2 regions of the Bradyrhizobium sp. SZCCHNR1043 genome follow, and region 2 is predicted to be linked to the other one. Evidence: riboswitches for the same ligand, from Rfam matches in the RefSeq annotation. Region 2 holds a riboswitch; the other holds the start of a gene.

Region 1 (15,312 bases), on a different contig from region 2:
CGCCATGCCGCCGGCGACGTCGGCCAGGACAACCGCGAGATCTACCAGGGCTGGCTCGGACTATCAGACCAGGAGATGGACGATCTCGCCCGCAGGAAGGTGATCTGACGCGGCGCGAGCAAAGACGACAAGGCGCGGCGAAGAACGCGCCGGAGCAGCCCGGACAAGGGATGCAGCAGACAGGGAGACGCGCGATGAGACAACCGACGATGACGCGCCGCGGCCTGCTCGGTGCAGCGGCCGCGCTGGCGCTGGGCTACGGCCATCGTGCACGAGCCGAGGGCGATTGGCCGACCCGCATGGTGCGGCTGATCTGTCCCTATGGCGCCGGCGGCGCCAGCGACATCTCGCTGCGCCTTCTGGCGGCGGAGTTCGAACATCACCTCGGCCAGCAGTTCATCGTCGAGAACAAGCCGGGCGCCGGCAGCCGCATCGCCAACGACCTCGTCGCCCGCGCCGCACCCGACGGCTACACCCTGCTCTACGCCGCCGCGCCCTACGTCACCGCCGAAGCGCTGTTCGGCAAGCTGACCTACGATCCGGTGAAGGACCTGCGCCCCGTGGCCGGCACCGTCGTTGCGCCGATCTTCCTGATGATCAGCGCCAACGCGCCGTTCAAGACGCTGGCCGAGCTGATCGCCTACGGCAGGTCCAAGCCCGAGGGCCTGACCTTCGCCTCGCCGGGTGCCGGCTCGCAGCCGCATCTCGCGGCCGAGCTGCTGTTCCGCGACGCCAAGGTGACCGGCCTCAACATTCCCTTCCGCGGCGACTCGATGGCCTACACCGAGCTGCTCGCCGGCCGCGTCGATGCAACGCTGACCGCGATCAGCACCGCGCTGCCCTACATCCAGGCCGGCCAGTTCCGCGTGCTCGGCGTCGCCGCCACCGAGCCCAGCGCGATCTATCCGCAGGCGCCGCCCCTGCGCGAGCAGGGCCTGCCGAACGTGGTCGCGTCGGGCTGGTACGGCTTCATGGCGCCGGGCGCGACGCCGCAGCCCATCGTCGACCGGCTGTCGCGCGAAATCCTCGCCGATCTCGCCGCACCCGAGGTGAAGCAGAAGCTGCTCGCCCAGGGGCTCGATCCGCAGCCGCGCGACGCTGCAGCATTCGGCCAGTTCATCGCCGACGAAACCAAGAAATGGAGCGCGGTCATCCGCGACGCCGCCATCAAGGCCGAGTGAGTTTCACAAAGATATTCAGGGAGTGGATGTGATGAGGATTGGGACCACCGCGCTGGCCGCGCTTGCTCTGCTGTCGCTCGCGGCAACCGCGCCGGCGTTGGCCGCCGAGAAGAAGTACGATACCGGCGCCAGCGACAGCGAGATCAAGGTCGGGCAGACCGTGCCGCTGAGCGGCCCGGCGTCGGCCTATGCCACCATCGGCAAGGCGCAGGCCGCCTATATGAAGATGATCAACGACCAGGGCGGCGTGAACGGGCGCAAGATCAACCTGATCCAGTATGACGACGCCTATTCACCGCCGAAGACGGTCGAGCAGGTGCGCAAGCTGGTCGAGAGCGACGAGGTGCTGCTGACGTTCCAGATCATCGGCACCGCGCCGAATGTCGCCGTGCAGAAATATCTCAACACGAAGAAGGTGCCGCAGCTGTTCGCGGCCACCGGCGCCTCGCGCTTCACCGATCCCAAGCATTTTCCTTGGACGATGGGATTCAATCCGAGCTACGTCGTCGAAGGCCGCATCTACGGCCAATACATCCTCAAGACCTATCCCGACGCCAAGATCGGCGTGCTCTACCAGAACGACGATCTCGGCCGCGACTATCTCGCCGGCCTGAAGGCCGGGCTGGGCGACAAGGCCGCCAAGATGATCGTCGCCGAATCGTCGTACGAGATCACCGAGCCGACGATCGATTCTCACATCCTGAAGCTGAAGGACGCCGGCGCCGATCTGCTGTTCAGTGCCTCGACGCCGAAGCAGGCGGCGCAGGCCATCAAGAAGGTCGCCGAGCTCGGCTGGAAGCCGGTCCACATCGTCGACATCAATGCCAATTCGCTGGGCGCCACCCTGAAGCCCGCCGGGCTCGAGAATGCCAAGGGTCTGATCAGCGTCGGCTACGTCAAGGATCCGCTCGAAGAAGGCTTCAAGAACGACCCCGGCGTACAGCGCTATCTCGCCTTCATGGAGAAGTACTATCCCGACGGCGACAAGGGCTCGAACTTCAACGTCTATGGCTACATCACCGCCGAGCTCCTGGTCCAGGTGCTGAAGCAGTGCGGCGACGAGCTGACGCGAGAGAACGTGCTGAAGCAGGCCACTAACCTCAACCGTGTCGAGCTCGGCATGCTGCTGCCCGGCATCAGCATCACGACCTCGCCGACGGACTATCGCGTCAACAAGCAGTTGCAGATGATCCAGTTCGACGGCGCCCACTGGCAGAACATCGGCGGCATCGTCACCGACACGGCGGCGGAGTAGCAGCGGGCGTTGCAAACACGTTGCCCGGCCGACCTTGGCGTCGGCCGGTCACAGCCCCCGGATCAGCTCGGCGTCGATCAGCATGCGGTTGAAGCGGCGCGCCTCGGCGCCGTCGCCGCAGGCGTAGAACACACCCTTGCAGCGGAGCATGATCTCCTTCTGCTCGGCAAAGGACGGATCGAGCGGAATGCCGGCCGCCTCCAAGGTGACCAGCGGCAGATAGGCGGCGTCGATCCGGTCCATCACGACCGCGCTCTGGCGCGGCTCGAAATTGACGGCATCGACGGCGTAATAGGTCTGATAATAGCGCGGATCATAGCTCTCGAGCTTCTCGCCGATGCCGGCCTCGTCGAGCTTGGGATCGAGAATGTGCGGCGAGAACTCCGGCTGGTGATCGCCATAGCGCACGATCAGGAACGGCTGGTCGCCGAAGCGCTTCTTCAGGCTGGCGAGGAAGCGCTGATAGTCCGTCGCGCTCATCGCCTGGCGGCGCAGATACTCATCGATCGAAGGCAGATTGCCGGGCGCGCGCCAGGATGGCGTCAGGTCGGGCCGGAACGTCGTCTCCCACGGGAAATGGTTGGCAGCGAGATAGACGAACATGAACAGCGGCTTTCCGCGCGGCCGGTGCTGCATCAGATCGAGCGCGGCATCGTAGAAGAAGCCGTCGGGCTCGACGCCCTTGGCGCCGAGATCGCGCGCGTCGAGGAAACGATCGACGCCGACCGTGGTCTGGAAGCTGCGCGCGCTCATGAAGGCACCCTGCGCGGGATAGAGCGACACCGTGTCGTAGCCGCAATTGCGCAGCGCCAGCGGCAGGCCGCGCTCGACCCGGCCGGACGCGATCCGGGTCACGAAATAGGCGAAGCGGCCGAACGAGCGCGACGACAGGCCGGCCAGCACGTTGTACTCGGTGAACCAGCTCGGCCCGCCATTGCTCTCGGCCATGAACTGCCGCGCCTTGCCGTCGAACGACTTGAAATGGCTGCCATAGCCATCCGGCACCTTGATGCCTGGCGCCGAGCGGATGTCGAAGCTCGATTCGTCGTGGATCAGCACGATGTTCGGCCGGCGCGCGGCCGGATGACAGGAATCCGGGACGAAGGCAGCCAGACTTCGATCAGCCGTGGCGTCGGATTCCATGAAGCCGTTGGCGAGGAAGTCCGACACCGCCGTGACGCCGGAGCGGGCGAATTTCGACAGATAGCCGTCGTCATAATAGCCGCGCCAGGTCTCGTCGCGCCAGTTGAGCGAATACAGTGTCAGCGCGGCGAGACACGCGAGCTTGCCAGCCAGCGCCGGCAGCCGCGCCACGCGGAACGGATCGGCCCACCACAGCAATCCCATCAGCGGCAGCACCACCGCCGCCGCCACCAGCACCGACAGCTTCAGGTTCGGGAAGATCGTGAACAGGAACGCCGCGCTGTCGTGATCGATCAGCATCACGTCGACGAAGTTCGCGGTCATCTGGACCACGGCGTGCTTGAGCTGCGACAGCAGCACCAGCACCACGACCATGGTCAGCGCCAACGCGCCGGACACCGCAGGCCGCCGCAGCAGCACCAGCCAGAAGCAGTTCAGGATGCCCCAGGCCAGCACGAAGCCGAGCCGCGAGCCGAAATCGGTCTCGGTGTGCAGCATCAGGGCCAGCGCCGCGACATGCGGCGCGGCGACGGCGGACAGCCGGACGGCCGCGGAGCGTGTTGCGCTCGCCGCGGCGAGCGTGGTGATCGGTTGGTCGTTCGGGGTCAGTGACATCAGGCGGTCGAATGCAGGCGCCCTTCGCCGGCGCATGCCGACAGATCAAGGAAGCCTATCCTGTCATCCGACCGTAATGAAATCGTCACAAATCACAACAGCCCGGATTTGCACGGAGGGCGGCGTGTCGTCTCGCGCCACGACGAGAGGTGGCATCACTGCCGTCCTCGCGTACCGATCCTCGCCCTTTTTCAATTCTGGGTGCCGGTCTCGAGCAGCCGCTCGCGCACCAGACGCACCGCGCCGCGACTCCAGGAATAATTGGCGCCGAGGCGCAATCCGCTGTCACCGGCGGCGACGAGCGCGCCACTGTCGGCCTGGCGGACACGAAAGCCGATGATGTATTCGGTGCGGCCGATCCGCCGGACGATGCCGAGCAGCGATTGCTGGGCGCCGACGGCGCGGGCCGCCCGGGCCTCGCAATCGTCGCACTCACGCACCGGCTGCCCCGGCTTGATCTCGCCGGCCGCGTCCACCAGGCGATAGCGCCCGGACTGTGCCAGCAGCTGCCGCACCGCGTCGGTCGCCTCCTGCAGCCCCTTCTGGTCGGATTCGGTCTCGCCGAGCGCCGCGCCTGCGCTGGTGTCGTCGAGCTCGAACGGCAGCAGCGCCAGCCGGATCGGCTCCGGCGGCGCCAGTGCGTCACGGACCTGGCGCGAAACGAAGATCGCAGCGCGCTGCCAGGCCTCGTCGCTATCGCCGCGGAAGGTGAAGACCTTGTCGAAGACGACCCGATGGGAGGCGACGTCGATGGCCGCGGCGCGCGCCCACTGCACCAGCGTGGAGAGCTTCTGGACTCCGCCGGTGATCACGACGGTTGCGCCGGCCTCGGCCGCCATCTGCAGCCGGACCTCCGGGGACGCATCGGTGGGACAGGACGGCGCGCAGGACGGGCTGACCGGCCGCAGCCGCGCGTCGGCGGCGACGTCGCTGCGGAGCGCGGCGATGAATGCATCCAGCCGCCGCTGATGCGCTGCGGTCTGATCGACCGGCTCGCCGGACGTGTCGAGATAGCTGAAATCGTCGACCAGCACAGCCGGGACATCGCCGGAGGCGGCGCGGACCGGACCGGCCGCGAAAGCAAGCGCGAGAACGAGACAACGGACGACGCGACGGTTCGACATGGGATCCCCCTGCAGCGATGTCTGGCGATCCAAAGCTAGGCGCAGCGGCGCTATGGCCGCAGCGGCCGCGGTCCCGGCGCGGCACGGGAAATTTTCACGACGGTGACGGCGACCAGGCCGCAGCGCTTTTGGCCCAGGCGGTTCTGCCGTTAAATGCCGGCGGGCAGGGCTACCATGGACGTGCCGAAGATGTGGACCCGCTACGACCTCAAATACCGTCTGACCCTGCGCATCTCGGTGGTCTCGGCGCTCTGCTTTGGGGCGATCTGCGCCTATGTGCTGTTCGACACCGACCGCTCGGTGCATGCGCGCAATGAGCGGATCGCCGAGATCACGGCCAGGACGCTGCAATTGCAGCAAAGCAAGATGCATTGGGTCAACAGCCCGCCGGCCGGCTTTCCCGACCTCGATGCGGTCGCCGCCGCCGCGATGCGACCGGGCCTGTGCATCGCCTATCGCGGCGTCGACGGCGCGATCGTGCAGCGCATCTGCGGCGGCGCCGAGGCGCAGACGGACGATCCGCCCCGCGCCTTCGCGATGCTGTATCGGCGGCTGTTCGATCCAGGCCGGGAAGCGGCACGGCCGGTCAGCTTTCGCGGCGAAAGGACCGGCGATGCCGTCGTCTGGGCCGATGCCGGCGTCATGACCGCGGAGGCCTGGCGCGAGCTCAGCCGGCTGCTGCCCGTGCTCGGGACGGCGCTGGCGCTGCTGTGCATTCTGGCCTACGCCGCGCTGGCCCGCGCGCTGCGCCCGACCCGGCTGATCCGCGCCGGGCTGGAGCGGATCGCGGCCCATGATCTGTCGGCACGGCTGCCGCCGTTCGACCTTGCCGAGCTGTCGGCGATCCGCGATGCCTTCAACCAGCTCGCCGAGGGGCTGGAGACAGCGCTGGCCCAGCGCAGCGAATTGACCCGGCGCCTGATCGCCCTGGAGGACGACGAGCGCCGCCACCTCGCGCGCGAGCTGCATGATGAATTCGGCCAGTCGCTGGCGGCGATCCGGGCGCTCGCGGCGTCGATCCGTCACAGCGCGGCGCAGGATTGCCCCGCTTTGGTGGGCGAATGCGACGGCATCGCGCGCACCGCGAGCGACATGATGGACCAATTGCGCGGCGCGCTGATGCGGCTGCGTCCACCTGATGTCGACGAGCTCGGCCTCGCCGCCAGCCTCGAAGGCCTCGTCGCCGGGTGGAACAGGCGGCAGCACGGCCGCACCGTTTTCGAGATCAGCCTGTCGGGCGGCATCGACCGACTGCCCGGCATCATCGCCACCAACCTCTACCGCATCGCCCAGGAGGCGCTCACCAATGCCGTCAAGCACGCCGGAGCGACGCGCGTGCGGCTGCAGTTGACGCTTCAGGACGGGCCGGCGAGCGCGACCGTGCTCACCGTCGAAGACGACGGTCCCGCAGGTGAAGCTCCCGACAAGCCGGGCATGGGCCTGCTCGGCATGCGCGAGCGCGTCGCCTCCATGGGAGGCCAGATGAGCTTCGCGGCCGCCTCCGGCGGTGGCGCGCGACTCCGCGTCGAGATTCCGCTGCCGGCCCTGCCCGACCTCTCGCCTACCCAGCCGCAAGCGGCATGCGCGGCATGACGGCGCCCGCCGGCACCATCCTGCTGGTCGACGACCATGCCGTGGTCCGCGAGGGCTACAGGTCGATGCTGCAGAAGCAGCCGGGACTGCGCGTGGTCGCCGAAGCCGCCGATGGCGCCGAAGCCTACCGGCTGTTCAAGGAGGTCAGGCCCGATCTCGTCATCATGGACCTGACCATGCCGGGCGTCGGCGGCATCGAGGGTATCCGCCGCATCCGGCAATGGGATCGTAGCGCGCGCATCCTCGTCTTCACGATGCATGAGAATGCGGGCTTCGCGGTGCAGGCGATCCGCGCCGGCGCCCGCGGCTATGTCACCAAGAGCAGCCCGCCGGAGACCCTCGTGCGCGCCGTCATGGACGTGCTCGCCGGCCGCATCGCGATCAGCCCCGACATCGATCACGAGCTCGCGCTCAGCCGGCTCTCCGGCGAGCGGGCGGCCGCCGACGTCCTGTCCGCGCGCGAGTTCGAGGTGATGCAGATGCTGCTGGCCGAACGGACCACCGACGAGATCGCGTCAGCGCTGCATCTCAGCCCGAAGACGGTTGCCAACCTGCACTCGCTGATCAAGGACAAGCTCGGCGTCGCCAGCGACATCGAGCTGGTACGGCTGGCGCTGCGGCAGGGCCTGCTGACCTGAGCCCGCAGGGCTCACGTCAGCGCAGGGAATGTCAGGAGTCGTCGGTGTCGATCTGCGGCGTCGCGGCGGCTTCCGACGCTGGCTCCGTGACGGGATCATCGATCAGGTGAAGCTCGCGCCCGAGCCGGCGCTGCACGCTCATCACGGCGCGGTCGACGTCGCTGATCAGGCTATCGCCGAGAACGACGTGCGGGATCTCCCAGTTGCGGCCACTGCGCACGTCGAGCGCATGAACGGCCGGCACGCGTGCCGTCTCGCACCCCGGCTGCGCGCGAATCTCCTCCTCGACCAGGCGGGTCAGCTCCGCCTGGGTCTTGCCGATGGTCGTCATCGCCGGCATCAGGCCCTGATCACCGGCGTCAGACCGAGCCGCTTGGCAATGATGCGATCGACGGTCCGCTTCGGAAGCACCCGCACGATCCATTGCCTGATAGCATCGGGCGCGATCTCGTAGCGCACCCTGGGCGCCGGCAGGGTCAAGGCGTCGGCCACCCGCGCGGCGATGGTCTCGGCCGGCAGCCCGGTCTTGCCGAGATGCAGCATGAAGCCACGAATCTTCTGCAGCGCCGGGAAGAACGGCGAGGCCTGATACGGCGACAGGTCGACCTCCTCGGCCTTGGCCCAGATCGGCGTCTTCACCGCCCCCGGCGCGATGACGATGACGTCGATGCCGAACAGCATCAGCTCGCGGCGCAGGCTCTCGGATAGCCCCTCGACCGCATGCTTCGAGGTCGAATACGGCGCCATCAGCGGGTTGCCGTTGCGGCCCGCGACCGAGCTGATCATCACGATCCGGCCGCGCTCTCCCTTCATGGCCGGATCGGCGCCGAGCAGCGGCGCGAACGCCTGGGTCGCAATGACCGGACCGATGACGTTCACTTCCATCTGATGGCGAAACTGCTCGATCGGCAGCTCCGTCACCGGCCCCGCGACGGCGATGCCGGCATTGTTGACCAGACCGGCGAGCGTCTCGCCCTTGAGCGCCGCTCGCACCTCGCCGGCGGCCGCCTTCACCGCCGCTTCGTCGGTCACATCGAACAGCAGCGGCGTGAAGTTGGCGCCGAGCTCGCTGCGCAGACGGTCTGCATCAGCCTGCTTGCGAACGCTGCCGAACACGTGGAAGCCACGCGCGAGCAAGAGCTTCGAACAGGCGAAGCCGATGCCGGTGGACGCGCCGGTGATGACGACGGATTTCATGGCGACCTCAACGATTTGCGCGGCGATTATCGCACGGGATGCAGCGCGATGCTGGCGCTGATTTTTCGCGCGAGATCATCCCTCTTCCGAGCCCGCCCTGGAACACCGGGAGACCGCACGCAGCGCACGGCGCATCAGCAAAATGGCCGCGGCAAGAATGGGGTTTAAGTTTCAATGCTTGGGAGGATGACAGCTGACGTGAGATCGAGGGCAGCGAGCAAACTGGATGAAGGAAGGTCCGTGACATTATGAGATCATTAACCTTTCCGTTTCGCTGGCCTGTCGTCGCCGCGTCCGCGGGGAGGTGTTCGGGCCTCATTCCATCGCCTGTCCGGCGAATCTCCGGAAGACCGCGCTCCAGCTCGTCGTCCCCCTCTACGCGTATCGCCTTAATTTTCCGTATCCGTGTTTCTCCGGGGTACTACGTCCTCCGACCCTAACGCGTTGTTATCGCCCGTGCCGAAAACTGCTCCGGCCGAGAGCCTTGCAGCGGGATCACAAGCGCGTCGCTGTCGCTCCGGCCATCCGGACAAACGAGCGCGATCGTGTCACAGCCAGAACAGCTCCCGCCTTCAGAACACTCCATCATCACCGAGCTCGAAGAGGCCGTCCGCAGCGGCCCCTCGGCGAAGCGCGTCAACACGCTGCGCCAGGTCACCAATCTGTTCCTGCATGACGGCGAACGCCTCACCGAGGACCAGATCAAGGTGTTCGACAATGTGCTGTGCATGCTGGTCTCGCGAGTAGAGACCCGCGCGCGGGCCGAGCTCTCCAAGCATCTCGCGCCGGTCGACTACGCGCCCGTCGAATTGATCCAGCAGCTCGCCCGTGACGACGAAATCTCGGTGGCCGAGAGCGTGCTGATGCACTCGAGCCGGCTGACCGAGCATACGCTGGTCGAGGTCGCGGCGACCAAGGGCCAGGATCACCTGATGGCGATCTCCAGCCGTCCGCATCTGACCGAGGCGGTGACCGACATCATCGTCGACCGCGGCGAGCGCCGGGTCATCCGCAAGCTCGCCAACAACCAGACCGCGCGCTTCTCCGATACCGGCTATTCCGGGATGATGGCGCATGCCGAGGACGACGACGAATTGTCCGAGATCATCGGGCTGCGCATCGATCTGCCTACCAAGCACCTGCGCGACCTCCTGCGCCGCGCCACCGAAGCCGTGCGCGCCAAGCTGATGGCCTCGGCGCCGCCGGCGTTGCAACAGGAGATCAAGAAGATCCTCAAGGCGATCGCCGACGTTGCGCGCAGCGACGGCGGCCTGGTCGGCCGCGACTTCACGCTCGCCGAAGAGGCCGTCAAGCGCATGAAGGGGCTGAACGAGCTCAACGATGCCGCCATCGCCTTCTTCGCCGAGACCCGCCGGTTCGGCGAGGTTTCCGCCGCACTCGGCCTGCTCAACAACGTCCCGACCGAGATGATGGCCAAGGTGCTCGAGGGCCCGCGCACCGACATCGTGCTGATCCCCTGCCGTGCCGCCGGGCTGGCCTGGTCGGTGGTGGCGAAAATCCTGACCCACCGGCCGATCAAGCACGCCATCGACAGCGACACGCTCAAGCTCGCGGAACGCGACTACGGCCGCCTGTCGCTCGACACCGCCCAGCGCACGCTGCGATTCTGGATGGTGCACAACAAGGTCGAGAAGTGAGCGGGTGCTCACAAGACGCAATCCTCATCAGCAACGACTCGCGAGCCTCCTCATACTCCGCTGTCGTCCCTGCGAACGCAGGGACCCATACAGCGTGATGTGAATTGGCGGAAAAATGTCTGGATCGTCGTCCTTCGCCACACGACCGCCGGCGGCTATGGGTCCCTGCGAACGCGGGGACGACAGCTATGGTTGTCGCAGGCGGCCGGGCATCATCAAGCCGACCGGCCAGCGTTATCGCCAGGAGATCACCGGGCGCCGGATTGACTTTGGTGCGCCCGCACTCCTACGGTGATCGTGACGGTGCCCCTCGACCGGGGCTCAAAAGGGAATGCGGTGCCGGATGCGTCTCGCAAGAGACGTGATCGAAGGCCGCAGCTGCCCCCGCAACTGTAAGCGGCGAATCTCGCGTCATAGGCCACTGGGAAATCTCGGTCCCGGGAAGGCGACGTGGAGGTGATGACCCGCGAGCCAGGAGACCTGCCGTCAGCCGTGGTCACACGCGAGGATGCCGGTCGGGGCGTTATTGGCATCGTTTTCAGGCAGGTCTGCAAAGGCCTGCGTGAGACCTCGTTCGCGGTGACGTGCCACTGACGTCATGCCGAGGTCACTCGTGTCTCCCGTTCCCCATGCCAGGCGGCATCGCGCCGTTCTGTCGTCGTTCTGCGTCCTCGTGTCGTTTGCGCTGCTCGGTGCTTTCCCGACAGCCGCGCAGCAATCCGCCTCCCCCAACCTTTTGCCGCCGGTCGAGGTTGACGCGCCGCGCCAGCCGGCTGCCGCAGGGCCGGCGGTGTCCGGCGGTTCTCCAACCCGCAACGCCGCGCGACGGCAGACGCCGGCTGCAAAGCCGGCAGTGCCGGCCAGCGCCCCCGTCGCCGTCAGCCCGACCGGCGTTGTGACGCCGGTCGCCAACGTCGCGAATGCGATCACCGTGGTGACCGACAAGGATATCGCCGCGCAGCAGGCCCGCACCGTGCCGGACATCCTGAGCACGGTCCCCGGATTGAACATCGTGCAGGCCGGCGGCCCGGGCGGCCAGACCAACGTCTTCATGCGCGGCACCAATGCCAACCACACCAAGCTCATCATCGACGGCATCGACGCAGGCGACGTCACCAACGGCAACGGCGCGTTCGATTTCGCGCATCTGCTCGCCGCCGACATCCAACAGCTCGAGGTGCTGCGCGGGCCGCAGAGCGGGCTGTACGGCTCCGATGCCATCGGCGGCGTCATCTCGGTGATCACGCGCAAGGGCGACGGACCGGCGCGGGCGACCGCCTCGGTCGAGAGCGGCTCGTTCAAGACCTTCAACCAGAGCGCGGGGCTGAGCGGCTCTCAGGACAATGTCAACTACGCAGTCAACGTCGCGCGTCTGCACGCCGGTGACGTTCCGGTGACCCCGTGGCAATTGCTGCCTGCGGGGCAGAAGGCCATCGGCAACGCCTACGACAACGTCACCGCCTCGTCCAAGCTCGGCGTCGATCTCAACGAGGCCTGGACGCTCAATTCGGTGGTCCGCTACACTGACGCCACCCTGCTGTTCACCGGCGACAGCGGCTTTCCCAGCTTTCCCGACGCCGCCCAGAGCAACCACACCGTCCATCAACTGGCGACGCGCGAGGAAGCCGTATGGTCGCTGCTCGGCGGCCGCATCAGGAACTACTTCGGCGTCAACTATGTGAACAACTGGTCGTCCGATCTGACGGCCGGCAATCCCGTTGCCGCGGTCGCGACCGGCGAGCGCATCAAATATGACTGGCACGCGGTGACCGAGCTCGCCCCGCGCAACAACCTGATCGTCGGCCTGGAGCAGCAGACCGAACGGCTGAAGACCACCGACCTTTCGGCCGAGAACGGCAACAAGGCCGGCTTCGTCGAGCTGCAGACCGAGTTCGCGAAGCGCTGGTTCGTCGTGGCGAGCCTGCGCAACGACATCAACGACCAGTTCGGCGGCCATGGCACCTACCGGATCGCGCCGGCGGTGATCCTGCCGGTCACCGAGACCAAGCTGAAGGCGAGCTACGGCACCGGCTTCAAGGCACCGACCTTGAGCCAGTTGCACCAGGATTTTCCGGCGTTCAACTTCTTCGCCAATCCCAACCTCCGGCCGGAGCAGAGCACCGGCTACGATGCCGGCTTCGAACAGCCGCTGTTCGACGATCGCGTCCGCTTCGGCACGACCTACTTCCACAACAGCATCACCAACCTGATCAATTTCAACGCGACCTTCACCTCCTACGCCAATGTCGGCCTCGCCACCACCGAAGGCACCGAGAGCTTCGTGACGGCGCGGCTCACCGATCGGATATCGCTGCGCGCGGACTACACCTTCACCCGCGCCGTCGACGCGGCCACCGGCCAGCAATTGCTGCGCCGGCCGAAGGAAAAATGGAGCGCCACCGCCACCTGGCTGCCGATCGATGCGCTGAGCCTGTCGGCCACCTTGCTGCGGGTCGGCGACTGGCTCGATGTCAGCCGCGACGGCATGACCACCGGCCTCGTCGCACCCGGCTATGCGCTCGTGAACCTGCGCGGCGACTACGCGCTGTCCGACCAGGTCAAGGTGTTTGGCCGGATCGATAACCTGTTCAACCGTCACACCCAGAACCCGACCGGCTTCCTGGCACCCGGCTTCGGCGTGTTCGGCGGCATCCGGCTCGCGAGCTTCGGCGTGCAGTGATGCAGACCTCCCGAAGCGGCTGACAGCCGCCTCAAAACTGGACTACAATTGCAACAACAGGAGATGTTCCATGACTCTCGACGTCCTCGCCCCCTCTGGTTCCGAGGCTCGCCTCGCGCCCGTCCCGCCGCGGCATGCAGCCGCGTTTTGTTTCGCGCTGCTGACGACCGCCTGTGCGCTGGCGAGCTTCGTGTTCGCCTGCGCGACGCCGTTTGCGGCCTTCGCCGTGATTGCGGCCGCCATGCTTCCGCTGCGCACGGCGCTGCCGGTGATGATCGGCGCCTGGCTGGTCAACCAGGGCATCGGCTTCGGCGCCCTGCACTATCCGGTCGATGCCAACACGCTGGCCTGGGGCGCGATGATCGGCGCCGCCGCGCTCAGCGCCACTGCCACGGCCCGGGGCGTGCTGCAGGCTCTGCGCGCAAGCCCGGCTCCGCTCGCCTTTGCCGCCGCCCTGCTGGGCGCCTACACGGCGTATGAGCTGGTGCTGCTGGCCGCCACGCCCGCACTCGGCGGTGCCGCGAGCTTCACGCTCCCGATCGTCGCCCGCCTCGGCCTGACCAGCGCCGCCTGGCTCGTCGGCCTGGTCGCTGTCAGCGAGATCGTCCGCCTGCTCGCGCCGCTGGCCTCACGCCGCGCGACGTCCTGAAACAGCCTAAGGACTCACCTACCAAACAAAAACGGCGGGCCTCGGCCCGCCGTTCTCAATTCTCAGCAAGTCCTGCGCGAACTCAGTTCTTCGACTTGTCGACCAGCGCGCCCTTCTTGATCCAGGGCATCATGTCGCGCAGCCGGGCGCCGACCTCCTCGATCGGATGCTGGGCGAGCTTGGCGCGGGTCGCCTTGAACGAGGTCTGGTTGACCTTGTTCTCGAGCATCCAGTCGCGTGCGAAGCGGCCGGACTGGATATCGCCGAGCACCTTCTTCATCTCCGCCTTGGTCTCGGCCGTGACGATGCGCGGGCCGGTGACGTATTCGCCATATTCGGCGGTGTTGGAGATCGAGTAGTTCATGTTGGCGATGCCGCCTTCATAGATCAGGTCGACGATCAGCTTCACCTCGTGGAGGCACTCGAAATAGGCCATCTCCGGCGCGTAGCCGGCCTCGGTCAGGGTCTCGTAGCCGGCCTTGATCAGCTCGACCAGGCCGCCGCACAGCACCGCCTGCTCGCCGAACAGGTCGGTCTCGCACTCTTCCTTGAAGGTGGTCTCGATGATGCCGGCGCGGCCGCCGCCGATCGCCGAGGCGTAGGACAGGCCGAGGTCATGGGCGTTGCCCGAGGAATCCTTGGCGATCGCAATCAGGCACGGCACGCCGCCGCCGCGCTGGTATTCGGAGCGGACGGTGTGGCCGGGGCCCTTCGGGGCGATCATCAGCACGTCGAGATCGGGGCGCGGGTCGAGCAGGTTGAAATGCACGTTGAGGCCGTGGGCGAACACGAGCGCGGCGCCCTGCTTCATGTTGTCGTGCAGGTGCTCGCGATAGATGTCGCCCTGCAGCTCGTCCGGGGTCAGCATCATCACCAGGTCGGCCCATTTGGCGGCCTCGGCGACTTCCATCACCTTGAAGCCGGCGCCCTCGGCCTTCTTGGCCGAAGCCGAGCCCTTGCGCAGCGCGATCGCGACGTCCTTGACGCCGGAATCCTTCAGGTTGAGCGCGTGGGCGTGGCCCTGGCTGCCGTAGCCGACGATGACGACCTTCTTGCCCTTGATCAGGTTCAGATCGGCGTCGCGATCGTAGTAGACACGCATTGTCGTTTCCTCTTTGAGATGGCCGGAATTGGCTGAAAAGTCAGACGCTTGGGTGAGGCACGGGCGGCTGCGCCCGGACGAAATCCGGCCCGTGTCTAGAGCATTTTGGGCGTGGTTGGAAACCCCGATCTCGCATGGCGGCCGCCTCCCTCATGCGTCCATGAAGACGGGATAGAGCGAGGCGAGCAGCAGCACGGCCATCAGGATGTTGAAGCCGCGCACCGCGCGTTCGGAACTCAGCAGCGGCCGCAGCGCCGTCCCGAACAGGGTCCAGGTGATGGTCGAGCCGATCGCCATCGCGAAGCTGATCCCGACCTGCAGCGCGACATTGGCAGGGAAGCTGGCGATCGCGGCATAGGCGGTGATGGTGCTGATCACCATCACCCAGCCCTTGGCGTTGACCCACTGGAACAGCGCCGCGCCCCAGAACGACATCGGGCCGCGCGGCGTCGTGTCGTCATCCGGCTTGGCCGATCC
Region 2 (15,312 bases):
TCGCGATCTCCGGCATGTGCTGCGGCTGGAACTGCTTTGCCTGCAGCGCGCTCACCTCGGCTTCGCGGTAGAAGCGGTGCATCTCGGCGCAGAGGTCGCGCAGCCGCAGCTTGCCGTAACGCGCAAAGCGCTTGCGGGTGAACTCCGGAATGGCGTCCTCCAGCAGCACGTTGTCATCGTGGAGCCGCTTGAAGGCGACCAGGCCACTGATCAGGGTTCCCGCCTTGCTCGCCTCGACCCCCGGCGTCAGCAGGAACAGCAGCGAGTTGAGATCGTTCTTCTCCGCCACGATGCGGTTCTCGCGCAGATATTGCGCGACGATCGGAGCCGGGATGCCGTGATCGGCATAGCCGCCGGTGGCGCGATCGAAGCCCGGGGTCAGCAGGGTCAGCTTGTTCGGATCGGTCATTGCGAAGCCGGGGGCGAGATCCGGAAAGCCGTGCCATGCCGCGCCCGGCGTGAGCTGCCACAGCGCGGTATCGGTCGCGAGCTGGTCGGTCGAGATCGCCTCCCAGGCCACGTCATGGCTAGCCCCGGGATTGGCCGCATCGGGGATCGACACCCGGTCCGGCACGAACGGCTCGAAGAACCAGCGCCGCGCCGGATCCTTCTCCTTCTCCTCGAATTCCCGGCGCATCGCCCTGATCTTCTTGCGCAATTCGATTCCGAGCCGGATCGTGTCGTCCCACAGCACCTCACCGGAGCGGCCCTTCATCATCTGCGCGCCGACGTCCAGCGAGGCGAACAGCGGGTAGAACGGCGAGGTCGAGGCGTGCTGCATGAAGCTTTCGTTGAAGCGGCGATGCTCGACCCGCCGCCGCTGGCCCTTGATGTGGCGGTCCTTGACGTGGATCTGCGAGGCCTGGGAGAAGCTCGCGAGCTGCTTGTGGGTCGATTGCGTGGCGATGATGCCGGGGGCGTCGGGTCCGAGGTCGCCGAGGCCCATGGCGAAGCGGCCGGCGTAGAGCGGGTGGAATTTCATGAAGCCCGCCCAGGCCTCGTCGAACATGATGTAGTCGCAGAGGTGCCCGATCCGCTTCAGGATCATCTCGGCGCTGTGGATCGTGCCGTCATAGGTGCACTGCTCGACCACCGCGACGCGGAACGGCCGCTCCTTGCGCCAGGCGTCGGGGTCCTTGACCAGCGGGTTGTCGCGGATCTGCTGTCGCAGATGCTCTTCGTCCAGCAGATCCCAGCGCATCGGGCCGATCAGGCCCCAGGGGTTGCGAACCGTTGGGACGTAGATCGGGACGCCGCCCGAAATCAGCAGCGCGCCGTGATGAGCGGCCTTGTGGTTGTTGCGATCGAACAGCACGAGGTCGCCGTCGGTGACCAGGGCCCCGAGCACGACCTTGTTGGAGGTCGAGGTACCGTTGAGGACGAAATAGGTCTTCTCGGCGCCGAAGATCTGCGCGGCTTCCTTCTGCGCGCGCAGCGCCGGCCCCTCATGGGTCAGGAGATCGCCGAGATCGAGCACGGAATTGTCGAGATCGTCGCGGAACACGGCCTCGCCGAGATGCTCGACGAAGACCCGGCCGATCGGGCTGCGGCTATAGAACACGCCGCCATTGTGCCCGGGGCAGGTCCAGAGCTGGTTGCCTTCCTCGGCATAGTCGACCAGCGCGCCGAAGAATGGCGTCTTCAGCGTCTCGGCATATTGCTTCAGCCGGCTGACCAGGTTCTTGGCGATGAAGGCTGGAGTCTCCTCCGACAGGAAGACGTATCCGTCGATGAAGTCGAGCACCTCGACCGGCAGATCCTCGAACCGCTTGCGGCGGATCAGGAGGATGATCGGGAAGTCCAGTCCGCGACGGCGCATCAGGTTGATCAGCGACGCCGTCTTGCCTTCCAGGCCCTTCTTGCCCCAATCGACGACCATGCAGCCGATCGCGGCATCCGTCTGCACGGCGATCTCGGCGTCCTCCAGCTTGCGGGCGCGCACCACCTCGAAGCCCGAGCGCTGGATCTCCTCGATGATCTGGTTGAAGCGGAGCCCCGCAAGGTCGTCGGTCTCGAACACGGGCGCGGCGAACAGGAAGGTGAAGCGGCGGAAGTATTCCATGAGAGTCTTTCGGGCTGGGTGGGCAGCCACCTGTCGTCACGTTCGATGACGCTTCGATGACAATAGGACGCCTCACGGAGCTTGTCTCGGCCGCCTCGCAGTGGCAATCGTCCCGAACCCGAGTGACGCTGAAAGGATCCGTGGTGCTTCCCGAATGGATCAGCCTTGATTGTGTGGCGCCGTCCGAGCTCCATCGGCAGGCAGCGCTGGAACGCCAGGCCCAGTTGACCAAGCCGTTTGGCGCCCTTGGGCGATTGGAGCAGGTGGCGGTCGATCTGGCCGCGCTGCAGGCGTCGGAACGTCCAGGGGCCGACCGGGTGCCGGTGGTGCTGTTCGCAGGCGACCACGGCATCGCGGCGCGGGGGGTCTCGGCCTATCCGCCCGAAGTCACGGTCCAGATGCTCCACAACTTCGCCGGCGGCGGTGCGGCGATCTCGGTGCTGTCGCGCAGCCTCGGCTGTCCGCTGGAGGTGGTCGACGTCGGCACGCTGGCGAGCGAGCCGGTGCCCGGCGTGATCGTCGACAAGCCGCGGCGCGGCACGCGCGACTTCAGCACCGAGGCGGCGCTGACGCTGGAGGAGGTCGCGTTTGCGGCCGAAGCCGGACGGCGCGCGGTGGTGCGGCAGGCCGATCACGCGCCGCAACTCGTGATCTTCGGCGAGATGGGGATCGGCAACACGACATCGGCGGCAGCGATTGCCGCCGCGCTGCTGTCATGCGCGCCCGCGGACATCGTCGGCAGCGGCACCGGGCTCGACGCCGACGGACGGGCCAGGAAGGCTGCGGTGATTGCCGATGCGTTGGGGCGACACGGGCTCACGACGGGCGCGGCCGTCCCGGACGTCCTGGCCGCCGTCGGCGGTTTCGAGATCATTGCGATGGCCGGCGCGATCGTCGCCGCCGCGCAGCGGCGCTGGCCGGTGCTGGTCGACGGCTTCATCGTCTCTGTCGCGGCGCTGGCCGCCGTCCGCCTCAATCCCTCCTGCCGTCCGTGGCTGCTGTTCTCGCATCGCTCGGCCGAGCGCGGCCACGCCATCGTGCTCGACGCGCTCGGTGCCCGTCCGCTGATCGACCTCGATCTGCGGCTTGGCGAGGCCTCGGGCGCCGCCACTGCGCTGCCGATCATTCGGTTGGCCTGCGCGCTCCACGGGGGCATGGCCACCTTTGCGGAGGCCGCCGTCTCGGGAGCCAAGTCCTGATGCGGATCGATCTGCTGCGGCACGGGACGACAGGACGGGACGGCTATCTCGACGGCCGCACCGACCCACCGCTCAGCGAGCCCGGCTGGGATCAATTCCGGCGGCAGACGCAAAGCCGGATCTGGCACAGTGTCGTGAGTTCGCCGTTGGCGCGCGCACGTGCGGCAGCGGAGGATTATGCCCGGCAGACCAACTGTGCGCTGGACATCGATGCGGATTGGAGCGAGCTCGATTTCGGACGCTGGGACGGGCGGACGCATCGCGACATCGCCGCGGAGCCCGGAGGCGAAGCCTTGCTCGACACCTTCCATGCCGATGCTGAGGTCCGGGCGCCGGACGGTGAGAGCTGGTCCGATTTGCAGGCGCGAGTGGCGCGCGCAACACATCGTATCCTTGTCCGGCCCGAGCCTGCGCCGGTTCTCGTGGTGACCCATGGCGGCGCCATGCGCGCAGCGCTCTCGCAGCTACTCGGATGGCCGCTGCGCCAGCTGTGGAGCCTGCGCATCCGGCCCGGCACGCGGATCACGCTCGAAGCGGGGCAGGGCGATGATGGTGTACCTTGGGGCGAAATCGTCGAGATCATCCAGCCATGATGCTTCGTGAATTCTGGATCGCATTGCAATTCCTGACACGGCTGCCGACACCGCGGGTCGCTGAGTTACGACCGGACGATCTGGCGCGGGCGTCGGTCTGGTTTCCGGCAGCCGGACTGGTGATTGGCGCCTGTCTGGCGCTGGTCGCCCGCCTTTTTCATGATGCCGATCCGTGGATCGTCGCGCTGACCGTGCTGGTCGCCTGGATCGGGATCACCGGCGCGCTGCATCTCGATGGGCTCGGCGACGTCGCCGACGCGTTCGGCGCCTCGCATGGCAAGCCGGAACGCTTCATCGCCGTGCTGGGCGATCCCCATGCCGGCAGCTTTGCCGTCGTCGCGATCAGCTTGCAGATCGCCGCCAAGCTGGTGCTGATCGCCGAGCTGGCGACGGGCCCGACGGCCTGGGCGCTGGTGCTGATCCCGGCCTGGGCACGCTGGGGGACTTTGATCTGCAATAAGACCCTGCTGTCGTTGAAGCCGGGGCTGGGGGCGAGCATCTCGAACAGCGTCGGCTGGAACGTCATCGTCGCCTGGGGCGGCGCACTCGCGATCGGCGCGCTGGCCGGCGCGGTGCCGACGCTGATCGCGATTGGTCTCGTTCCGGGAATCGCGTTCTATTGGCAATGGCGGCTCGGCGGCATCACCGGCGATTGCCATGGCGCCAGCATCGAGGTCACGGAAACGCTGCTGCTTGCCGCCTGCGTGCTCGGTTAGAAGGCATCGCCGAGCGCCGGCGCCAGCCGGTGCCACTCGGACGCATTGCCCGGCAGGCCGAAGCGCAGCCAGCTCGGCTGAGCCGGAAAGCGCCTGACGTGGATGCCGTGCCGGGCGAGCCGCTCGGCGATGTCAGGCGCGTTCGGCGATGTGATCAGCCTGAACAGCGGCGTGCCGCCGTTGACCGCGCAGCCGGCCTTGCTCAGAAGATCGTCGATGCGCTGACAGTCGTTCGCCAGCCGCGCGCGTGTCTGCTCCAGCCAAGCAGCGTCGGCCAAGGCCGTCGTTCCGATCGCGAGCGCAGGTCCGGATACGGCCCAAGGACCGAGCTCGTCGCGGAGTCGGCGGACGACGTCAGCGGAGCCGATCGCGAAACCGAGGCGGACGCCGGCAAGGCCGTAGGTCTTGCCGAACGAGCGCAGCACGATCGTCGCCGGCGGCAGGTCGGCTGCGAGGCTGGCGTCGGCGGGACAAAGATCGATGAATGCTTCGTCGACGATCAGCAGGCCGTCGCGCCGGCGCAAGGTCGCGGCCAATCCGACCAGCACATCGCGGGGCAGCAGGCGGCCGGTGGGATTGTTGGGATTCACGACGACGGCAACATCAGCATCGGCGAGCGCATCGACATCATCGACCAGACCGACGCGATGCCCACAGCGGCGCCAGCACAGCGCATGCTCCTCGTAGGTCGGGGCGAGCACGGCAACCCTCGAGCGTGGGCGCAGCCGCGGCAGGATCTGCAACAGCGCCTGCGTGCCGGGCGCGGTAACGATCATTTCGGGCCCCGCCACGCCATAGCGCGCAGCAGCCGCTGCGCGCAGCGCGTCGTCTTCGGCCTGGGCCGGCAAGCGCGCCCAACTTGCGGGCGGAATGGTCGGCACCGGGTAGGCGACGGGATTGATGCCAGTCGACAGATCGATCCACGGCTGTGGCGCGTCCGGATAGCGACGGCTGATCGCAGCGAGATCGCCGCCGTGAAGGATCGCTTCCGGCTGGTCCGCGCCCGTGCTAGTCGCTCTGTCGTCCATGTCTGTCCTTCAGCGGAGATCGATGTTCGTCTCTCTCGCGCTCACGGCGCTCCTCGTCGAGGCGGCGGTCGGTTATCCCCAGGTCCTGGTGCAGCGGATCGGTCATCCCGTGATGTGGGTGGGCGCGCTGATAGCATGGGCGGACCGCCGCTGGAACGGGGCAGCAGACGGCTTTGCCGCGCGACGAGCCCGCGGCGTCGGGCTCGTCTGTCTGCTCGTGGCCGGCATGATGACCATCGGCCTCGCCGCAGCGTGGGTGATGCAGGCGGTCGTGGGCGAGCCGGTCGCAACGATCGTCCTTGGTGTGGCGGCAAGCAGCCTGCTGGCCCAGCGCAGTCTCGACACGCATGTTGCGGCGGTCGCGGAAGGACTGGAGCAGGAGGGGCTCGAGGGCGGCCGCAGAGCCGTCTCGATGATCGTCGGCCGCGATCCCGATCGGCTGGATGAAGCCGGCGTTGCGCGGGCCGCGGTCGAGAGCCTGGCAGAAAACTTCTCCGATGGCGTCGTCGCGCCCGTGTTCTGGCTCGTCGTCGGCGGGCTGCCGGGCATCCTGATCTACAAGGCTCTCAACACCGCGGACAGCATGATCGGCCATCTCTCGGACCGGCACCGCGCGTTCGGCTGGGCGGCGGCGCGGCTCGACGATCTCGTCAACCTGCCGGCCTCGCGCCTGTCCGCGCTGTGGATCGCAGCCACTGCGGCCTGCATCCCGAGCGCCTCGGCTTCGGCCGCGGTGCGAGCCGTTGCACGTGATGCGTCGAAGCATCGTTCGCCCAATGCCGGCTGGCCGGAAGCGGCGATGGCTGGTGCGCTCGGACTGCGCCTGGCGGGGCCGCGCGTCTATCACGGTCATCTCGTCACCGATGCCTGGATGGGCGACGGGCGCGCCGATCTCGACGCGTCCGACATCCGGCAGGCCTTGCGGCTGTATCGGCTGGCCTGTCTGGTTCAGGCCCTGGTCGTCGCAGGACTCGTCCTGGTCAGGATCCTGTAGCCGCCACGGCCGGCGCGGGCTTGCTCGCCAATGCGAGGATTCGGTCCACGTCAACGTAGCGCTCGAGATGCGCCGCGAGTGCATCCAGCGTCGTGTCCACATCGGTCTCATAGGCTAAGCCGCTCGTCGTCGCGCCGAGGCCGCGCAGCCAATGGGCGCGCAGGCCATCATCGGCGAACAGGCCATGCACATAGCAGCCGGTAACCAGGCCGTTCGCTGCGATGGCGCCATCGCGACGGCCGTCGGAGAAGGTTAGGAAGGGGCTCTGTGTCGCCGGTCCGTCAGTGCGGCCGATATGCATCTCGTAACCGCGGAACGACAGCTGATCTTCCGTTAGCGTGCCCTGGACCTCGCGCAACGCCTTGTCATCGGTCAATGTCGTTTCGACGTCGAGCAGGCCAAGTCCCGCGACGGAACCAGGTGTTCCCTCGTGCCCATCGGGATCGCTGATCACACGCCCCAGCATCTGATAGCCGCCGCAGATGCCGAGCACGCGGCCGCTGCGGCGCAGATGCGCGGCCAGATCGATGTCCCAGCCGGCGTCGCGCAAGGCGCTGAGATCGGCGATCGTGGCCTTCGAGCCCGGCAGGATCACCATCGATGCGTCGCCGGGGATCGGCGTGCCAGGCCGCAAAAACTGCAGATCGATTCCATCTTCCAGCCGTAACGGATCGAACTCGTCGAAATTGGAGATGCGCGGGTAGGCGAGGATGACGACCTTCGGCCGTTGTCCTCCCGATGATCCGCGTTCAGCCAGGCCAAGCGCGTCCTCCGCTGGCAGGCGGCGCGCATCCGAAAAATGCGGAATGAGCCCGAGCGATGTCCACCCCGTCCGCTTCTCGATCTCGTTCATGCCTGACGCAAACAAGGCCGGATCGCCGCGAAACTTGTTGACGAGGAAACCTGCCACGCGCGCGGCATCGTCCGGCGGGATCACAGTCCTGGTGCCGACCAGGCTCGCAATCACGCCGCCCCGATCGATATCGCCGATCAGCACCACCGGAATCTGCGTCGCTTGCGCAAAACCCATGTTGGCGATGTCGCCCGCGCGCAGGTTGATCTCGGAGGCGGAGCCTGCGCCTTCGACCAGCACGATGTCGGCATCCGCTGCGAGGTGATGGAAGCTGTCGAGCACGGCCGCCATCAGTTGCGGCTTCATCGCCTGATAGGCGGATGCCTTGGCGTTGCCGATGACGCGACCCTGAACCACGACCTGCGACCCGATCTCGCTCTGCGGCTTCAGCAGCACCGGGTTCATGTGCACCGTCGTCGGCCGCCGCGCCGCGCGCGCCTGCAGCGCCTGGGCACGGCCGATCTCGCCGCCGTCTGCGGTGACGGCGGCATTGTTCGACATGTTCTGCGGCTTGAACGGCGCCACCTTGAGGCCGCGCAATGTCAGCGCGCGCGCGAGCCCCGCGACGATCAGCGATTTGCCGACGTCGGAGCCGGTGCCCTGGAACATGATGGCGCGCGCGCTCATGAGCCTAGTACTCGATGCCTTCCTGCGCCTTCACGCCGGCTGCGAAGTGATGCTTCACGAGGTTCATCTCGGTGACGAGATCGGCGGCCTCGATCAGCTCCGGCTTGGCGTTGCGCCCGGTGACGACGACGTGCAGATCGGGACGGCGCCCTGCGAGCGTGGCGACGACGTCTGCGATATCAAGGTGATCATAGCGCAGCGCGATGTTGAGCTCATCGAGGACGAGCAACCGGATCGACGGATCCGCCATCAGCTCCTTTGCCTTCGCCCAGGCACGTTCGGCCGCGGCGATGTCGCGCGCGCGATCTTGCGTCTCCCACGTAAAGCCTTCGCCGAGCGTGTGCCACGACACCTGGTCGCCGAACCGCTCGATCGCCTTGCGCTCGCCGGTTTCCCACGCGCCCTTGCCGAACTGCACGACGCCGATGCGAAAACCGCGGCCGAGTGCGCGCAGCATCAGGCCCCAGGCCGCCGTCGATTTGCCCTTGCCCTTGCCGGTGTGAACGATCAGCAGGCCCTTTTCGACGGTCTTCGAGGCGACCTCGGCATCCTGCACCGCCTTGCGGTTCTCCATCTTCGCCTTGTGGCGTGAATCGTCGGCGCTTTCGGTCATCGGCATGTCCTTCCCGTTACTTCAATGTCAGCGGCAGGCCGGCCGCCATCAGGATCACGCGATCCGCTAAGGCCGCGACGTCCTGGTTCAGTCGCCCCTGCGCATCACGGAAGGCGCGGGCAAGCGCATTGTCCGGCACGATGCCGAGTCCGACTTCGTTGGACACGGCCACGATGGGGCCAGGCGCGTCCCTGAACGCCTCGATCAGCTCGGCGCATCGTGCCGGAACGTTCATGTCGGCGAGCATCACATTGCTGAGCCACAGCGTCAGGCAATCGATCAGCATCGGCGCGCTCGAATTTGCCCGTGCACGGACCAGGCCTGCAAGATCATGCGTGGTCTCCAACGTCTGCCATCCCTCGGTGCGGCGCGCTTTGTGCTGCGCGATTCGGTCCTTCATCTCATCGTCGAACGCCTGCGCGGTCGCAACATAGGTCCAAGGTGCGGGAAGGGCGGTCACGAGCGCCTCTGCATGGCGGCTCTTGCCGGAGCGCGCGCCGCCGAGCACCAGGGTGAGGCGCGGCAGGGCGGGATGCGGGCGGGCGGGGACCATGGGGGACGATTCCGATTGACGGGCTTTGGCGCGACCCGTATCTAACAGATGACGGTTCTCCGAAAGGAGAGATTTAGGGAACACGGTGCGGGTTCTTGACCCAAGGCCGTGGCTGCCCCCGCAACTGTAATCGGCGAGTGTGAGGCCAAAGCACCACTGGGAAACCGGGAAGGTGGCTTCATGCGGTGACCCGAGAGCCAGGAGACCTGCCGTCGACATTGCTGTTGGCCGACCCGTCGCGCGGGGAGTCGCGATGCTGGTTCTGATCCCGCCGGGATGGGCGGGATGCCGTCGGATGCAGCGCATCGTCCGGTCCTCTGGGGAGCCGGCAAGCGACGGAGACGGCCATGAAGTTGACCCGTACCACGACCTTTGCAGCCGCGAGCCTGGTGCTGCTCGCCGCCGATCCCGCCTTCGCGCATCACATGATGGATGGCAAACTGCCGCAGACGTTTGCGCAGGGCCTGCTGTCCGGCCTCGGCCATCCTGTGATCGGAATCGACCATCTGGCCGCCATCGTCGGTGCGGGCATCGTTGCAGCGCTTCTGGGCCGCGGCTTCGCGCCGGTGCTCGCCTTCACCACAGCGATGATCGCGGGCGTCGGCCTTCATGTGGCCAAGGCCAACATCCCGGCTGCCGAGCTGCTGGTCGGCCTGACCACCGTCGTGGTTGGGCTGGTGGTGGTGATGCGTGGCGGTTTCGGCGTGCTGCCCGTCGCCGGCCTGTTCGCCGTGACCGGCCTCGTCCATGGATATGCGCTGGGTGAATCGATCGTTGGGGCAGAGAACACCCCGCTCGGGGCCTATCTCGTCGGTCTGCTCGTGATCCAGACCCTCATCGCCGCCGGCGCGTTCCTCGGCACCAGGCTGCTGTCGGCGAAGGCCAAGGCGGCTGCGCCGCTGGCGCTGCGGCTCGCGGGCGCTGCCATCGTGCTGGTGGGTGGGGTCGCCGCGGCGACGGCGGCCGGCGTGATCGGCTGATTGATGACCGCATCGGAGACTGGTGAGACGACGCTGTTCGTCTGCGTCACCTGCCGTTCGCAGGCGACGGAACCTACGCCGCCTGATCAGCCGCGGGCCGGAGCCCGTCTGCTCGCCGCGATCGAGACGTTGCCGACCGCGCAGCGCGCCGGTGTCGCCGTGGTCGGCGTCGAGTGCCTGTCCAACTGCAATCGTGCGTGCACGGTTGCAGTGACGGCGCCGGGCAAATGGACCTACGTGCTCGGCGCGCTCGATCCGGATCTGCATGTTCAGGATGTGCTGACATTCGCGCAGCTGCATCAGCGCCATGACGCCGGCCTGCCGGCCTGGCGCGAGCGTCCCGAATACATCCGCAAGAACACCGTTGCGCGCGTTCCCGCGCTGTCAGCACCACGCTGAAACGAGAGATCGTATCGCCATGACGAAGTCGTTCGCCAAGACGCCTTGCACCATCGTCACCGGTTTCCTCGGCGCCGGCAAGACCACGCTGGTGCGCAACCTGATCGAGACCGCGAATGGCCGCCGGCTCGCCATCATCGTCAACGAGTTCGGCGATGTCGGCATCGACGGCGACATCCTGAAAGGCTGCGGCGTGCCGGACTGTCCGGAGGATCGCATCGTCGAGCTGTCGAACGGCTGCCTGTGCTGCACCGTTGCCGATGATTTCGTGCCGGCGCTCAGGAGCCTGCTGGATCAGAAGGAGCCGCCCGAGCATATCGTGATCGAGACCTCGGGGCTCGCGCTGCCGAAGCCGCTGGTGCAGGCCTTCAACTGGCCGGAGATCGCGACGCGCGCCACCGTCGACGGTGTGGTGGCGGTCATCGACGGCCCGGCGGTGGTCGCCGGCCGTTTCGCCGACGATCCCGACGCGCTCGCCGCGCAGCGCGCCAGTGATGCTTCGCTCGATCACGACAACCCGCTGGAGGAGGTCTATGAGGACCAGCTGCTGTGCGCCGATCTCGTCGTGATGAACAAGAGCGACCTGATGAGCGAGGAGCAGCGCAAGGATGTCGCGGCCGAGATCACGGCGAAGGTGCAGCGTGCCGTCAAGGTGATCGCGACGGAGCACGGCAGGCTGTCGGCTTCAATTCTGCTCGGGCTCGGTGCCGCAGCGGAGGACGATCTCGCGGCCCGACCGTCACATCACGACAACGAGGCCGAGCACGACCACGACGATTTCGAGAGTTTCGTGCTCGACGTTCCGGCGCAGGCTTCGCCCGATGCGCTCGTCGACCGCATCGCGGCCGCCGTCGACGCGCATGACGTATTGCGCGTGAAGGGGTTCGTGGAAGTCGCCGGCAAGCCGCTGCGCCTCCTGGTGCAGGCCGTCGGCAACCGCATCCAGCATCAGTTCGAGCGCCCGTGGCGATCCGGCGAATCGCGGCAGGGGCGGCTGGTGATCATCGGCGAGCGCGGCCTCGATGCCGCCGCCATCCAGAGCCTGATCACAGGATAGGCGGGACCGATGCACCTGCTGGCGACAACGGGCGCGGATCTCGACGACCTCGAACAGGCCGTGGATCTTGCACAGTCGCCGGCCGAAATCGTCGTGCTGTCGTTCTCGGATAGCGATTTGTCGGCATTGGCCGAGGCCTGGACCGCGTCGTCGGATGAGCTGCCGAGCCTGCGCCTCGCCAGCTTGAAACGGCTGAAGCATCCGATGTCGGTCGATCTCTATGTCGACCGTGTCGTGCTCGGCGCGCGCGCCGTCGTCGTGCGCTGTCTCGGCGGGCTCGACTATTGGCGCTACGGGCTGGAGCGCATCGCATCGGTCTGCCGCAGCCGCCACATCCCGTTCGCGGCACTGCCGGGTGACGATCGCGCCGACGAGAGGCTCGATGCGCTCTCGACCCTGCCGAAGGACGCGACCTCGCGTCTCTACGGCTATCTGCACGAGGGCGGCGTCGGCAATGCGCGCGAGGCCCTGCGCTATCTCGCGACGCTGCTCGGGCGCGACGCGCATTTTGCGGAGCCGGTCGCGATCGGTTCGATCGTCGGCTTCATGCCCGATCGCGGAGCGGTCGGCATCGATGATCTCTGCGGCCACGATGATGCGCGGCCCACCGCGTTGATCGTGTTCTACCGTGCGGGCCTGCTCGCCGCGGATACGGCAGGGATCGCGGAGCTGATGCGGGCGCTCGAAGGTGAAGGGCTGGCGGCGGTCGCGGTCGCGGTGACCAGCCTGAAGGATCCCAATATCGGGGATGCACTGGCGCGACTCGTCCAGCGCCGGCGTCCTGCGATCATTTTGAACGCCACCGCGTTCTCGGCGCTGCGCGACGACGGCACCACGGTGCTCGACCTCGCGGACGCGCCGGTCTTGCAGATCATCCAGGCGCAGAGCACCGAAGAGGCCTGGGCCTCGTCGGCGCGCGGACTGTCGCCGACGGATCTGGCCATGAATGTCGTTCTGCCGGAGCTCGACGGCCGGCTGTTGGCGCGCCCGATTGCGTTCAAGGGTGAAATGCCGGCGGATGAGCGTCTGCAGTTCGGCACGATGCGTTATGTACCGCAACACGACCGCATTGCTTACGTCGCCCGGCTCGCGGCGCGATGGGCGCGGCTGCGGGCGCTGCCGGCAAGCGAGCGGCGCGTGGCGCTGCTGCTTTCCGATTATCCGGCGCGCGGCGGGCGCCGCGGCTACGCTGTCGGTCTCGACACCAGCGAAAGCGCAGCCGCCATTGCGCGGCTGTTGGCGGAGGCGGGGTACGATATCGGCCGCGCAGCGCCGACCGCCGAAGATGTCGACGCGCTGCTGCGGGACGAGGCAGATGAGCTCGTGGTGCCGCTCGCGGCCTATCGGTGTGCTCTGGCGCTGTTGCCGGATGAGCTGCAGCGTGCCTCGCATGACAATTGGGGAGAGGCGGAAGCCGACCCGGCGGTTCGAGATGGCACCTTCCGTTTTCCGGTGCTGCGTGCGGGAAAACTCTCGATCCTGCTACAGCCGGATCGTGGCAATCGCGCCGATCGCAAGTCTGGCTACCATGACACGAGCGTGCCTCCGCGGCACGCCTATGTCGCGCTCTATGCGCATCTGCGTGAGGCCGAGCGGATCGATGCGCTGATTCATCTCGGTGCGCATGGCACGCTGGAATGGCTGCCTGGCAAGGCACTGGCGCTCTCAAATGCGTGCTGGCCGGAGGCCGTGCTGGGCCCGCTGCCGGTGATCTATCCCTTCATCGTCAACAATCCCGGCGAAGCGATGCAGGCCAAGCGGCGATTGTCGGCCCTGACGCTCGGGCATCTGACGCCGCCGCTGTCGCAGGCCGGTCTGCACGGACCCTTGCTGGAGCTGGAGGGGCTGGTCGAGGAATATGCCGAGGCGGATGGCCTCGACAAGCGCCGGCTGAAGCTGCTCGAGGAGGAGATCGTCGCGCGGGCCTGGCAGGGTGGCTTGGCCGCCGATTGCGGGCTCGACCGTGCGATGACCGGACGCGAGGCGATCGCACAGCTCGATGCGCAGCTCTGTGACATCAAGGAGCTCGCGGTGCGCGACCGCCTGCATGTGTTCGGGGAAGCGCCCGACACGGCGGCGACCGGCCTGCTTGCGGATGCGATCACGGCGGCCATGGGGCCGGCGGCCGCGACGGTCGATCGCGCCGACATCGCCGCACGGATCGCCGCGAGCGCTGCAGCCGAACGCAGTGCGTTGCTCGCGGCACTCGACGGTCGCCGCGTCGCTGCCGGTCCCGCCGGCGCGCCGAGCCGCGGCCGGCTCGACGTGTTGCCCACGGGGCGCAATCTCACCGCGATCGACCCGCGTGCGATCCCGACCCGGACCGCCGCTGTGGTCGGCGTACGCGCGGCTGACGAGGTGATCCGGCGCTATTTGCAGGATCATGGCGACTACCCGCGCGCGCTCATGCTCGATCTCTGGGCGTCCGCATCGCTGCGCACGGGCGGTGACGATCTGGCCCAGGCCTTGGCTTATCTGGGCGTGCGGCCGCGCTGGGACCTCAACTCCAATCGTGTCACCGGCGTCGACGTACTGCCGTTGGCGATGCTCGACCGCCCGCGCATCGATGCGACGCTGCGGATCTCGGGGCTGTTTCGCGACCTGTTCGAAGCGCAGATCGCGCTGTTCGATCTCGCCGTGCAAAAGGTGGCCGCGCTTGACGAGGACGATGCCGACAATCCGCTGGCCGCGGCACGGCGGCGCGGCGAGAGCCTCGCGCGCGTGTTCGGCGGGGCGCCTGGCAGCTACGGTGCCGTTGCCGCCGACCTTGCGCTCGGAATGGACTGGACGAGCCGGTCGCAGCTCGGCGAGGCGTATCTCGAGAGCGCCGCTTATAGCTTTGGCGGGACGCATGACGGCGCGTCTGCTTCCGACACGTTCCGCGCCCGCGTCCGCAGCGCCGACGCCCTCGTGCATCCGCAGGACGATCGTGAGCGCGACCTGCTCGATGGCGAGGAGGTCGCCGACTTTGCCGGAGGCTTTGCGGCGGCCGCGGCGTCGCTCGGCGCGTCGCCCGCGCTGCTGCATCTCGACACCAGCCGTCCGGAGGCGCCGGCGGCGCGGACATTCGGCGAGGAGATCGCCCGCGTGGTGCGCGGCCGTCTCACCAATCCGCGCTGGATTGCGGGAATGCTCGCGCATGGCTATCGCGGCGTCGCCGAGATCGCGCAGGGCGTCGACGCGCTCTACGCCTTTGCCGCCACCTCTGACGCCGTCGCCGAGCACCTGTTCGATCTGGCGCATGGGGCGCTGCTGCGCGACGAGGCCGTGTTGGACAACATGGTCGCGCGCAATCCGGCGGCGGTCGCCGCGATCGTCTCGCGATTTGAGGATGCGCTACGCCGGCAGCTATGGGTGCCACGCCGGAATGCGGTCGCCGATGAGCTTGCGCATGCCCGCACGCGCCTGACGCAAGCGGAGAGCGCGTCATGACCGCCTCGGTCGAGATCAAGGGCTGGTGCCCGGGCGCGCGGCGTCCGATGCCGAGCGGCGACGGGCTCATCGTTCGCGTCCGGCCGCATGGCGGCGCGTTGCTGGTGTCGGCGCTGCGTGAGCTTGCCGAGGCTGCTCGGCACTACGGCAACGGCCAGATCGACCTCACGCGCCGCGCCAATCTGCAGATTCGCGGCGTATCGCCC

The links. Region 2 has a riboswitch for cobalamin ahead of QX039_RS26480 (HupE/UreJ family protein). Riboswitches for the same ligand answer to the same signal wherever they lie in the genome.
Region 1: linked by a shared signal. The riboswitch ahead of QX039_RS05135 (TonB-dependent receptor domain-containing protein) and the one ahead of QX039_RS26480 (HupE/UreJ family protein) in region 2 are both predicted to bind cobalamin.

The regions. Positions count from the first base shown of each region.
Region 1 is NZ_JAUEYN010000002.1:514,598-529,909, forward strand. Features, by position in the region: gene QX039_RS05085 (CoA transferase) at 1-108, shown strand, start outside; gene QX039_RS05090 (tripartite tricarboxylate transporter substrate binding protein) at 195-1,181, shown strand; gene QX039_RS05095 (ABC transporter substrate-binding protein) at 1,213-2,436, shown strand; gene QX039_RS05100 (sulfatase-like hydrolase/transferase) at 2,485-4,194, opposite strand; gene QX039_RS05105 (DUF2380 domain-containing protein) at 4,386-5,318, opposite strand; gene QX039_RS05110 (sensor histidine kinase) at 5,508-6,911, shown strand; gene QX039_RS05115 (response regulator transcription factor) at 6,908-7,549, shown strand; gene QX039_RS05120 (hypothetical protein) at 7,581-7,889, opposite strand; gene QX039_RS05125 (SDR family oxidoreductase) at 7,889-8,746, opposite strand; gene QX039_RS05130 (DUF2336 domain-containing protein) at 9,292-10,404, shown strand; cobalamin riboswitch at 10,689-10,907, shown strand; gene QX039_RS05135 (TonB-dependent receptor domain-containing protein) at 11,003-13,084, shown strand; gene QX039_RS05140 (hypothetical protein) at 13,155-13,733, shown strand; gene ilvC (ketol-acid reductoisomerase) at 13,816-14,835, opposite strand; gene QX039_RS05150 (LysE family translocator) at 14,986-15,312, opposite strand, start outside.
Region 2 is NZ_JAUEYN010000016.1:36,667-51,978, reverse strand. Features, by position in the region: gene QX039_RS26525 (Orn/Lys/Arg decarboxylase N-terminal domain-containing protein) at 1-2,062, opposite strand, end outside; gene cobT (nicotinate-nucleotide--dimethylbenzimidazole phosphoribosyltransferase) at 2,206-3,261, shown strand; gene QX039_RS26515 (histidine phosphatase family protein) at 3,261-3,854, shown strand; gene QX039_RS26510 (adenosylcobinamide-GDP ribazoletransferase) at 3,851-4,570, shown strand; gene cobD (threonine-phosphate decarboxylase CobD) at 4,567-5,598, opposite strand; gene cbiB (adenosylcobinamide-phosphate synthase CbiB) at 5,621-6,592, shown strand; gene QX039_RS26495 (cobyric acid synthase) at 6,579-8,072, opposite strand; gene cobO (cob(I)yrinic acid a,c-diamide adenosyltransferase) at 8,077-8,685, opposite strand; gene cobU (bifunctional adenosylcobinamide kinase/adenosylcobinamide-phosphate guanylyltransferase) at 8,702-9,238, opposite strand; cobalamin riboswitch at 9,274-9,467, shown strand; gene QX039_RS26480 (HupE/UreJ family protein) at 9,586-10,218, shown strand; gene QX039_RS26475 (DUF1636 domain-containing protein) at 10,222-10,617, shown strand; gene cobW (cobalamin biosynthesis protein CobW) at 10,637-11,674, shown strand; gene cobN (cobaltochelatase subunit CobN) at 11,684-15,106, shown strand; gene cobG (precorrin-3B synthase) at 15,103-15,312, shown strand, end outside.